3 regions of the Geodermatophilus sp. SYSU D00965 genome follow, and region 3 is predicted to be linked to each of the others. Evidence: riboswitches for the same ligand, from Rfam matches in the RefSeq annotation. Region 3 holds a riboswitch; each other region holds the start of a gene.
The links. Region 3 has a riboswitch for cyclic di-AMP ahead of ACI789_RS02680 (C40 family peptidase). Riboswitches for the same ligand answer to the same signal wherever they lie in the genome.

Region 1 (3,261 bases), on a different contig from region 3:
CCAGCCACACCAGTGCGAGCAGGACCCCTGCGGTGACCGCGGCCGAGATCGCGGTGGAGACGGCGACGTCGCGGAACCACAGGGCCCAGCTGCGGGTGGACAGCCCGTACCGGTGCCGCACCGTCTCGCCGTAGGCGGCGAACCCGAGGGTGACCAGGCGGCCGACCACCACCAGGGCGACCGTGCCGAGCAGCACCTGCCAGGCCCAGCCGCCGCCCAGCGGCCGCGCGACCGCGGTCACCAGCCCGCGGCCCAGCGGGGTCAGCGCCAGGACCGCGGACGCCACCAGGCTCAGCACCAGGGAGGCGAGGGAGGCCGGCCGGAGGGACGCCGCGAAGGACTCCGCCCGCTCGGCGACCCCCGGCGGCAGGCCCGCCCCCGGGCGGACCGGCGTGCGTCCCCCGGGCGGGTCGGGCAGCAGCGTCCACGGCGTCCGGACGACGATGACGACGACGAGCGCCGCCCCGAGGACCACCGCGACCAGCAGCGCGGCCCGGCGGGCGCTCACCCGGCCGATCCTAGGAGGACCCCGTCCCCCCCACCGCTCGCAGGCTCGCGGCGGGTCCCTGCAGGGGGCCGCGGGGTCCGGGGCGGGCCACCTTCCGGGTTCCGACAGGGCGCCGCGGGGGTTCGCGGCGGGCCGCCACCCGGCCCGGCAGGCGCCGGACGCGCAGCGGGCCGGTGACCTCCGGGAGGTCACCGGCCCGCTGCCCTGCCGCCGGTCGCTAGGCGATGCGGCGCATGGCGGTGATGCCGCCCATCGAGTCCACGCCGACCACCTTGACCGGCTGGCCCGACGTGGAGGCGTGCACCATCTGGCCGTTGCCGATGTACATCGCCACGTGGCTGACCGGGCTGTAGTAGAAGATCAGGTCGCCCGGCTGCAGGTCGGCACGGGAGACCGCGCGGCCCATCGTCGACTGCATGCGGCTGGAGTGCGGCAGGCTGATCCCCGCCGCGGCGTACGCGTACTGGGTCAGGCCGGAGCAGTCGAAGGCGTTCGGCCCGCCGGCGCCCCAGACGTAGGGGTCCCCGACCTGGGCGAGCGCGGTGTCGACGGCGGCCTGGGCCGAACCGCTGGCGGCGGGCGCCGGCGCGGGCGCGGCCACGGCCTGGCCGGCGTGGGCCGTGACGACCTCCTGCTGCTGCGGGACCGACAGCGCCGCGTACTGCGCCTGGTAGTCGGCGATGTCCGCCTCCAGCTGCGCTTGGCGGGCGGTCACGTCGTCCAGGGACGCCTGCGCCTGGGCCCGGGCGGCGTCGGCCTCCTGCTGGGCCCGCTCGGCCGCGGCGGCGCTCTCCGCGACGTCGGCGAGGACGTCGTTGGTGTGGCCGGCGATCGCGTCGAGGGTCGCCAGCGACGACACGAAGTCCTCGGGCGATTCGCTGGTCAACAGCAGGTCCAGCTCGTGCATCCCGTCACCGCTGGTGAACGCGGTGCGGGCGACCTGGCGGATCTGGCCGTCGAGGGCGCCGAGCTGCTCGCGGGCCGCCGCGGCAGCCCGGTCGGCGGCCTCGACCGCGGCCTGCTGCTGGGCCAGCGCCTCGCGGGCGTCGTTGACCTGCTCGGTGACGACCTCGAGGTCGTGTCCGGCCTGCGCGACGAGCTGGGCCGCCTGGGCGGCGCTCGCGGCGCGCTCCGGATCCGCGGCGGCGGTCCCCGGCAGGAGGGTGAGGGCGAGGGTCGCGGTGGCGCCCACGACGAGCCCGCGGCCGAGGCGGCGGGGCAGCGTCGGGCGGCGGAGGGCCACCGGGAGGTCGGAGTCGATCTGGTCGAGCGCATGCCCCAGGGCAGGGCGGGGGGTCGCCACGGTCGGCGGCTCTCCGTTTCTTCCTCAGCAACCGCCTACCGAGTTAGCTGACGGGTTCGGGCTGGGAAGACGTGCCCTATCTCTGCGCGCCGGCGGGCCGGCGCGTGTGCCCCGGCGGACCGGCGCACGCGAGAACTCACCCCAGTGCTGCGGTGGGTCCCCGGTTCCCCCTCGGCGCCACGGAGGCGCGTCGGGCGATTCGGCGGTGCCCGGCCGAGGTCACCTCTCTGCGGGTGACGACCACCCGGTCGGACCGGCTCACCGTACGGGCGTGATGAAGTTGTGACAAATGGGGCCAGCGGGAACTGTGGGGACATCCACAGGATCGCCCGGCCCGACACGCCGCCGGGATGGACCCCGCGCCCGCCTGCGGGCGACCCGGCCGCACGGACCGGGTCACCCGGTGCGCCACCGGCCCCGCCCGGCCCCACCCGACCTCTGCTCCGGCTCGGCCTGGTGCCGCAGCGGCGGCACGAGACCGCCCTCGGCGAGGGCCCGCACGGCGCGGCGCTCCACCTCGTCGAACTCCACGACGACGCCCGGGCCCGGGACGACGCCGTCCCCGGTCGCCTCCGCGCCGCGCCGCGCGGTCATCGGCACGACGGTCGGGTCCTCGGTCCGCCAGCCCGGCGGCGCCCCCAGCAGCACGGTGACGACGCAGTCGGCGCAGCCGGTGCCCCGCACGGTGCAGGTCTCGCAGTCGATCAACATGGCCCACTCCTCACCCGGCCGACCCCGGTCGTGGAGGCCCTCCATGGCCTCGGTCGGTCCGGCTGGCACGGTAGGGACGGCCACCGACAGTTCCGTGCGCCCGCGCGGTGCCCGCCGTCCGCGCGGCGTCCCGGGGCAGTGGTGATCCGGCCGGGACCCGGCGCGCGTCCCCGGGACTGTCACTGGCCCGACCTACCGTCCGCCCCGTGCCGTCCTCCCTTCCCCGGCAGGTGCCGCTCTCCCCCGCCCACCTGGCCGGGACGGCCGCGCGAGCCGCGGCGGGCCTCCCCCGCTACGAGCAGGCCACCATCGACGAGCTGGGCACCCCGCTCGCGGAGGTGACGTTCGTCGTCGTCGACCTGGAGACCACCGGGGGTTCCCCGAAGGACAGCGCGATCACCGAGATCGGCGCGGTCAAGGTCCGCGGCGGCCAGGTCCTCGGCGAGTTCCAGACCCTCGTCGACCCGGGCTGCGCGATCCCGCCCTACATCAGCGTGCTGACCGGCATCACCACGACCATGGTCGCGGCCGCCCCCCGCATCGGCGCGGTGCTGCCCAGCTTCCTCGAGTTCGCCCGGGGCGCCGTCCTCGTCGCCCACAACGCCCCGTTCGACCTGGGCTTCCTCAAGGCGGCCTGCGCGGAGAACGGCATCCCCTGGCCCGCGGCGGCCTCGGTCGACACCGCCGTCCTGGCCCGCCGGCTGCTCACCCGCGACGAGGTGCCCAACTGCAAGCTGGC
Region 2 (3,261 bases), on a different contig from region 3:
GCGCGCCGAGGACCCGGCGGTCTTCGAGGCCACCCACCGGCTGGTCCTGGAGCTGGTGGACGCCGGTGCGGTCGACGGCCTGCGGATCGACCACCCGGACGGGCTGGCCGACCCCAAGGGCTACCTGGACCGGCTGGCCGAGGCGTCCGGCAACCGGTGGACGGTGGTCGAGAAGATCCTCGAGCCCGGCGAGGACCTGCCGGAGAACTGGGCGACCGCGGGGACGACCGGCTACGACGCCCTCGCCGAGGTCGACGACGTGCTGGTGGACCCGGCCGGCGAGGCGGCGCTGACCGCGCTGGACACCGAGCTGTCGGGCCGGGCGGTCGACTACGGCGAGCTGGTGCACGACTGCAAGCGCGAGGTCACCGACGGGATGCTCGGCTCGGAGGTGGCCCGCCTGGTGCGGGTGATCGGCGAGCTGCCCGGCATCTCGCGGGAGCAGCAGACCGAGACCCTCGCCGAGCTGCTGGCGAGCTTCCCGGTCTACCGCACCTACCTGCCCGACGGCCGGGAGCACCTGGCCGCGACGGTGACCGCGGTCCGGGAGCGCCGTCCCGACCTGGCCGGTGCGGTCGACGCGCTGTACCCGGTGCTGGCGCAGGCCGGCACCGAGGCGGCCACCCGCTTCGAGCAGACCAGCGGCCCGGTCATGGCCAAGGGCGTGGAGGACAGCGCGTACTACCGCTGGGCCCGGTTCGTCGCGCTCAACGAGGTGGGCGGCGACCCGGCCCGCTTCGGCAGCACGGTCGCGGAGTTCCACGAGGCGCAGCGCCGGCGGCTGGAGCGCAAGCCGGCGTCGATGACGACCCTGTCGACGCACGACACCAAGCGCAGCGAGGACGTGCGGGCGCGGCTGGCGGTGCTCGCCGAGCTCCCCACCGAGTGGGCGCGGCTGGTGCGCCGGCTGCTCGACCTGCACCCGCTCGCCGACCGGCCGATGGCGCACCTGGTGTGGCAGAACCTGGTCGGCGCGTGGCCGTTGTCCCGGGAGCGGGCGCACGCCTACGCGGAGAAGGCGGCGCGCGAGGCCGGGACGTCGACGACCTGGACCGATCCGGACGAGCAGTTCGAGGCGCAGCTGCACGCGCTGGTCGACGCCGCGTACGACGACCGGGCGACGCAGGCCGAGATCGAGGAGGTCGTCGCGCGCATCGCGCCGCTCGGCCGGTCGAACTCGCTGTCGCAGAAGCTCCTGCAGCTGTCCATGCCCGGTGTCCCGGACGTCTACCAGGGCACCGAGCTGTGGGACCTCTCCCTGGTCGACCCGGACAACCGCCGTCCGGTCGACTACGACCTGCGCCGCCGGCTGCTGGCCCGGCTCGACGAGGGCTGGGTGCCGCCGGTCGAGGAGGAGGGCGCGGCGAAGCTGCTCGTGGTCTCCCGGACGCTGCGCGCCCGCCGCGAGCACCCGGAGTGGTTCGCCGGGTACGAGCCGGTCGAGGTCACCGGGTCCGCCGCCGAGCACGTCGTCGCATTCGACCGGGGGTCCGGGGAGCAGGACGGGGTGGTGGCCGTCGCGACCCGGCTCCCCGCCGGGCTGGCCGCCGCCGGCGGCTGGGGCGACACCGCGCTGCAGCTGCCGAACGGCGCCTGGCGGGACCTGCTCACCGGCGGCCGGCACGTCTCGGACGCGGCCGGGCTGCCGGTCGGCGCGGCGCTGGAGCGGCTGCCGGTCGCGCTCCTCGTCCGGGACTGAAGAAGGACCCCTCTGCCCCCCCGTCACTCGCAGGCTCGTGGCGGGACCCTGCAGAGGGGCCATGGAGGGTGGCCGCTCCGGCGCGTCACCAGGCTCGTGGCGGGACCCTGCAGAGGGGCCTAGAACGACGTCACGGGACTCACGACGGAGAGTCGTCGGCCGGGGGCGGTGCGCCGCCCCCGGCCCGGCCTGTCGCGCCACGCCGGGGCGGCACGCCGGTGCCCGCGCGCGGACCGGGACGTCCGCCCCTAGCGTCCCGCGCGTGCTCCGGCTGTCCGGCCGGGCACGGCGCCGTCCCGCCCAACCCCGTCCGGCGGCGTCCGCCTCTGCACCAACCGTGGACGGGGGTGGGGGACCCACCTACGGCGCTGCGCGCGCCTGGGGGTGAAGCCGCGTTCCGCGGCCGGGCACCGATCGCCCGAACCCGACAGCTAACCCCGCCGGCGGTCGATCGGAGGACCTCCATGCCCCAGCACGACCGATCCCGCACGCCCTCTCGCGCCCTGCGCCGCGGCGCCGTCGTCCTCGCCGGCGCGGCCGCCGTCTCCGCCCTCGCCCTCCCCGGATCCGCCTCGGCCGCGGAGCACAACTGGGACGGCGTCGCGCAGTGCGAGTCCAGCGGGAACTGGCACATCAACACCGGCAACGGCTACTACGGCGGGCTGCAGTTCAGCGCGAGCACCTGGGCGGCCTACGGCGGCCGGGAGTTCGCGTCCAACGCCCACCTGGCCAGCAAGGCGCAGCAGATCGTGGTCGCCGAGCGCACCCTCGACGGGCAGGGCATCGGCGCCTGGCCGAACTGCGGGCGGTACCTGACCGGCGGCTCGTCGGCGCAGGCGGCCGCACCGGCGCAGGCGGCGGCACCGGAGCGGGCGTCGCGCGCCGACCGGGCGGCGTCCGGGAGCTACGTCGTCCAGGCCGGGGACACGCTCGGCACCATCGCCGCCCGGCACGGCATGGGCTGGCGCGAGCTGTACGCGCAGAACCGCGACCGGGTGGCCGACCCCGACGTGATCCGCGTGGGCCAGTCGCTGGTCGTCTGAGCCCGCCGTCCGCGCGCAGGTCACGGGGGGCCGGGCCGGCCCCCCGTGACCTGGCCGGCGCCGCGCAGCGGCAGCGGTCGTCGAGCCGTGGCCGCGCCCCGGGCGACGCCGACCGCCAGCGGCCAGTCCGGGTCGGCCCAGTAGCGGCTGTGTGCGTACAGCGGCGGCTCCGGCGCGGACTGGTTGGTCGGGTCCGAGGCCACCGGGTCGAGCAGGCGCCATTCGCCGCCGCAGACCCGGCGCAGGGTGCGGGGATCGCGCCAGTCGTCCTCCGGACCCTCGTCCCAGAGCCGACGTGACCGCAGCGGTCCGGTCTCCGGCGTCCGCTCCCAGCTCCGGACCGGCCCGGCGACCGGGTCGGTCTCGCGGAACAGGCTCACCCAGCGCTCCCCCCAGGTGTCGCTCAGCCAGCGGAGCACGTCCGGGCCGACGTGCGCGGGGAACGCGCGGCAGAACTGCATGCGCAACTGGGAGCCGAAGGTCACCAACCCGACCCTCGGGTAGAGCTCGGGTGCGATC
Region 3 (3,261 bases):
CGGACGGGCTCGGGGTCTACGCCTGCATGCTCGGCGGGGACGACGGCCGCACGCTGCTGATGTGCTGCGCGCCGGACTTCTACGAGCACAACCGCGCGCCGGTGCGCGAGGCGGTGCTGGTGGCGACCGAGGTCGACGTCCCCCACGCCGGCCGCCCGTAGGTCAGCTCCCGGTGGCCCCGGGCGGCGGCTGGCTGGAGCTGTGCGGGACGCTGGGGTCCTCGGTCCCGATGGTGCCGCCCTTCGCGGCGCGCGGCTCCTCCGCCTCCGACGGGGGCCCGACCAGGTCCTCCTCCGGACGCGTGCCCGGGACCTCGTCGGTCGGTTCGTTGACGCCCCCGGCGGGACGGCCGGTCATGTTGCCTTCGGACATGCCTGCCCGGTACCCGGGACGGGCGGTGGTCAGTCGGCTCGGAGGACCCGGACCGGGGAGCCGACGAGGAAGGCGGCGACGTCCTCGACGGCCTCCCGGTAGAAGACCTCGTAGGTGCGGCAGACAGTGACGCCGCGCTCGCGGGCGGCGGCCAGGTCGATGGCGGCGTTGCGCGCGCCGGTGGTGACCAGCAGCCGCAGGTTCGGCAGGCGGTCGAGCAGGCTGCGCGGGAACGGGGTGCGCTCGCGCATGACCACGACGACGTCGAAGGGAGCGAGCCGCTCGGCGACGGCATCCTCTACGTCGAGGTGGTCGGGGAAGGTGACGACGTCCAGCGGTTGGGGGACGCGGGACCAGTCGGCGAACTCCGCCGCGGCGGACTGGTAGTCGTCGAGGACGGCGACCCGGTGCACGCGGCCCCCGCCCGGGACCGGGCGGGGGCCGCGTGCGGGCGGCTCAGCGGCCGTAGCCCTTGCCGCCGCGGTTCTTCCCGGCCTGCTTGGCCTGGAAGTCCGCGATGAACTGCTTGATCTTGGCCTGGTTCTGCGGCTTGCGGGCCTCCTGGATGACCTTCGCCGCGATCCCCGACGCCACCAGCTTCCGGATCATGCCGGCCATGGGGGTGTCCCTCCTCGTTCTCGGTTACCTGCAGTCGTGCCCGCCCAACGGTCGCGCCAATCCCCGGGTTCCGGACGCCGTCCGCAGTGCGTCCGTCACTGCGCGTGCGGACACTCCGCGACCCGACGACTTTGGTCCCGACGCCTTGACCTGCGAAAACGCATCCATGACATTCCCGCGCGCTCCGTAGTGACGCGTGGTCGCGGCGGCGTGTCGCCATGCGGACACGCCGCCGTTGCGCGGCCGATCGGCCGGCTGCGACGCCCGGGAACCGCCCATACGGTCGTGCGCGGTCCTGCCGGGCCCCTCGTCACCGAACCGTGGTGACACCGGCCGGACTACGCCGAACCGGACACGGTCATCCGCCGTGCCCGGACCGGGGACCCACCGAATCCCTGGGGTGAAGCGCGTTCGCGCGCCGGGCGACTCCCCCGTCCGAACCCGTCAGCTAACCCGGTAGGCGGCCGTGGAGAACAGGAGAACCGTCGTCGATGACGACTGCCCGCACGTCCTTCGCTCGTCGCTCGTTCCGCGGGATCGCCGTCGCCGCTGTTGCCGGCGCCGCCGTGACCCTCGCCCCCGCCACCGCCTCGGCTGACGCCGGTGACGGCGGCTCCGGCGCCGTCGCCGTCGCTGCTGCCGCGGCCCCGAACGGGGCTGCGCAGAAGGCCGTCGACACCGCCCTCGCCCAGCAGGGCGACCCGTACGGCTGGGGCGCCGCCGGCCCCAACGCCTTCGACTGCTCGGGGCTGACCAGCTTCGCCTACCGCGAGGCCGGCATCTCGATCCCGCGGACCTCGCGGGCGCAGTCCGGCTTCGGCACCCCGGTGGCGAAGTCCGACCTCAAGCCCGGTGACCTGGTGTTCTTCTACAGCCCGGTCTCGCACGTCGGCATGTACATCGGCAACGGCCAGATGGTGCACGCCTCCACGGCCGGCCAGCCGGTGAAGGTCGTCAACCTCGACTCGATGCCCGGCTTCAACGGGGCTCGCCGGGTCGCGTGAGTCGCGGCGCCCGGGCGGTTCTCCCGAGCGGCCCGGGCGCTCACTCCAGCCGGCAGGGCACGGGGGCCTGCTCGGCCGACTGGAGTGAGAAGACCGCGCCGGCGTCACCCGGCCAGGAGTGCAGGAACAGCAGCCCGACGCGGGTGTTCAGGAACCCGCCCGGGCCCTGTGCCTGCACCAGGGCCGTGAGGGCGCCGGTGTCGTGGTTGCGGTAGCGCCGCAACTCGTCGCCGGCGGCCAGGGTGACGACGTCGTCGTCGACCGCGCCCATGACGAGCACCGCCTGCCAGTGGTCGGCGGGGTCGTTCTGGCACAGCCGGACGTGCACCGGGTGCGGCGCGTGGCCGCGGGCGCGCCGGTCGCACGCGGTGGCGTGCTCGACCCGGCTCGGGCCCGGGTACGGCTCGAGGTGGTCGGACACCGGCTCCCCCTTCGAAACGTGCGCGGCCGGATCACCGGCCGACCATCAGTGCAGCACGGGACATGACCCGTGAGCGGGGCCGACGAACGCGGTGGACGCCGAAGTCGCCCGCTCGCGTGGGTGAGCCCGTGGCCCGGTGACGCAGCGTGCCCGGGGTGCGCGGCCCGCCGGCGGGGTACCGCACCCCCATGGCCGACGTCCCGATCCTGCTGCTGGACGTCGACGGGGTGCTCAACGCGGCCTGCGTGGACCTGCCCGAGGGCTGGCAGCGCGGCACGTTCAACGGGTTCGTGCTGTCGTGGGACCCGACGGTCACCGCGCGGCTGCGCGAGCTGCACGAGTCGGGCCGGGTGGAGATCCACTGGCTGACCACGTGGGCCGGGGACGCCGACCGGCTGCTGGCCGAGCCGATGGGGCTGCCGCGCGGACTGCGCACCCACGAGCGGAACGGCGCCAGCCCGACCGGGTTCGCCGGACCGCTGGGTGGCGCGTCGGGCTGGTGGAAGCTCGACCTGGCCCGCGAGGTGGCCGAGGCCGAACCGGACCGGCGGATCGTCTGGATCGACGACGACCTCGCCGAGCAGGCCGAGGACACCGGCGAGTGGCTCGCCGCGCACCCGCACGTGCTCGTCGTCGCACCGGACCTGTGGGCCGGGCTCACCCACGCGCAGCTCGACGAGATCGAGGCCTGGCTCTGATCCGGCTCAACCGGGCACGCGGACGAAGCCGTGCCCGTCCCAGTGCCAGCGCACCGTGATCGGCACCGACGGGCCGCTGGCGTGGGAGTCCTCCGGCGCGTAGGCCGTCATGCGGGCGACCACGTCGCCGTCCTCGACCGACAGCCCG

Region 1: linked by a shared signal. The riboswitch ahead of ACI789_RS18055 (C40 family peptidase) and the one ahead of ACI789_RS02680 (C40 family peptidase) in region 3 are both predicted to bind cyclic di-AMP.
Region 2: linked by a shared signal. The riboswitch ahead of ACI789_RS11820 (transglycosylase family protein) and the one ahead of ACI789_RS02680 (C40 family peptidase) in region 3 are both predicted to bind cyclic di-AMP.

The regions. Positions count from the first base shown of each region.
Region 1 is NZ_JBJGYQ010000019.1:90,373-93,633, reverse strand. Features, by position in the region: gene ACI789_RS18060 (M48 family metallopeptidase) at 1-508, opposite strand, end outside; gene ACI789_RS18055 (C40 family peptidase) at 726-1,811, opposite strand; cyclic di-AMP (ydaO/yuaA leader) riboswitch at 1,828-1,998, opposite strand; gene ACI789_RS18050 (hypothetical protein) at 2,208-2,522, opposite strand; gene ACI789_RS18045 (DEDD exonuclease domain-containing protein) at 2,729-3,261, shown strand, end outside.
Region 2 is NZ_JBJGYQ010000010.1:159,160-162,420, reverse strand. Features, by position in the region: gene treY (malto-oligosyltrehalose synthase) at 1-1,699, shown strand, start outside; cyclic di-AMP (ydaO/yuaA leader) riboswitch at 2,019-2,161, shown strand; gene ACI789_RS11820 (transglycosylase family protein) at 2,164-2,742, shown strand; gene ACI789_RS11815 (hypothetical protein) at 2,763-3,261, opposite strand, start outside.
Region 3 is NZ_JBJGYQ010000002.1:227,464-230,724, reverse strand. Features, by position in the region: gene ACI789_RS02700 (SMP-30/gluconolactonase/LRE family protein) at 1-161, shown strand, start outside; gene ACI789_RS02695 (hypothetical protein) at 163-372, opposite strand; gene ACI789_RS02690 (hypothetical protein) at 402-785, opposite strand; gene ACI789_RS02685 (hypothetical protein) at 829-990, opposite strand; cyclic di-AMP (ydaO/yuaA leader) riboswitch at 1,322-1,469, shown strand; gene ACI789_RS02680 (C40 family peptidase) at 1,482-1,994, shown strand; gene ACI789_RS02675 (hypothetical protein) at 2,035-2,415, opposite strand; gene ACI789_RS02670 (HAD domain-containing protein) at 2,604-3,113, shown strand; gene ACI789_RS02665 (hypothetical protein) at 3,120-3,261, opposite strand, start outside.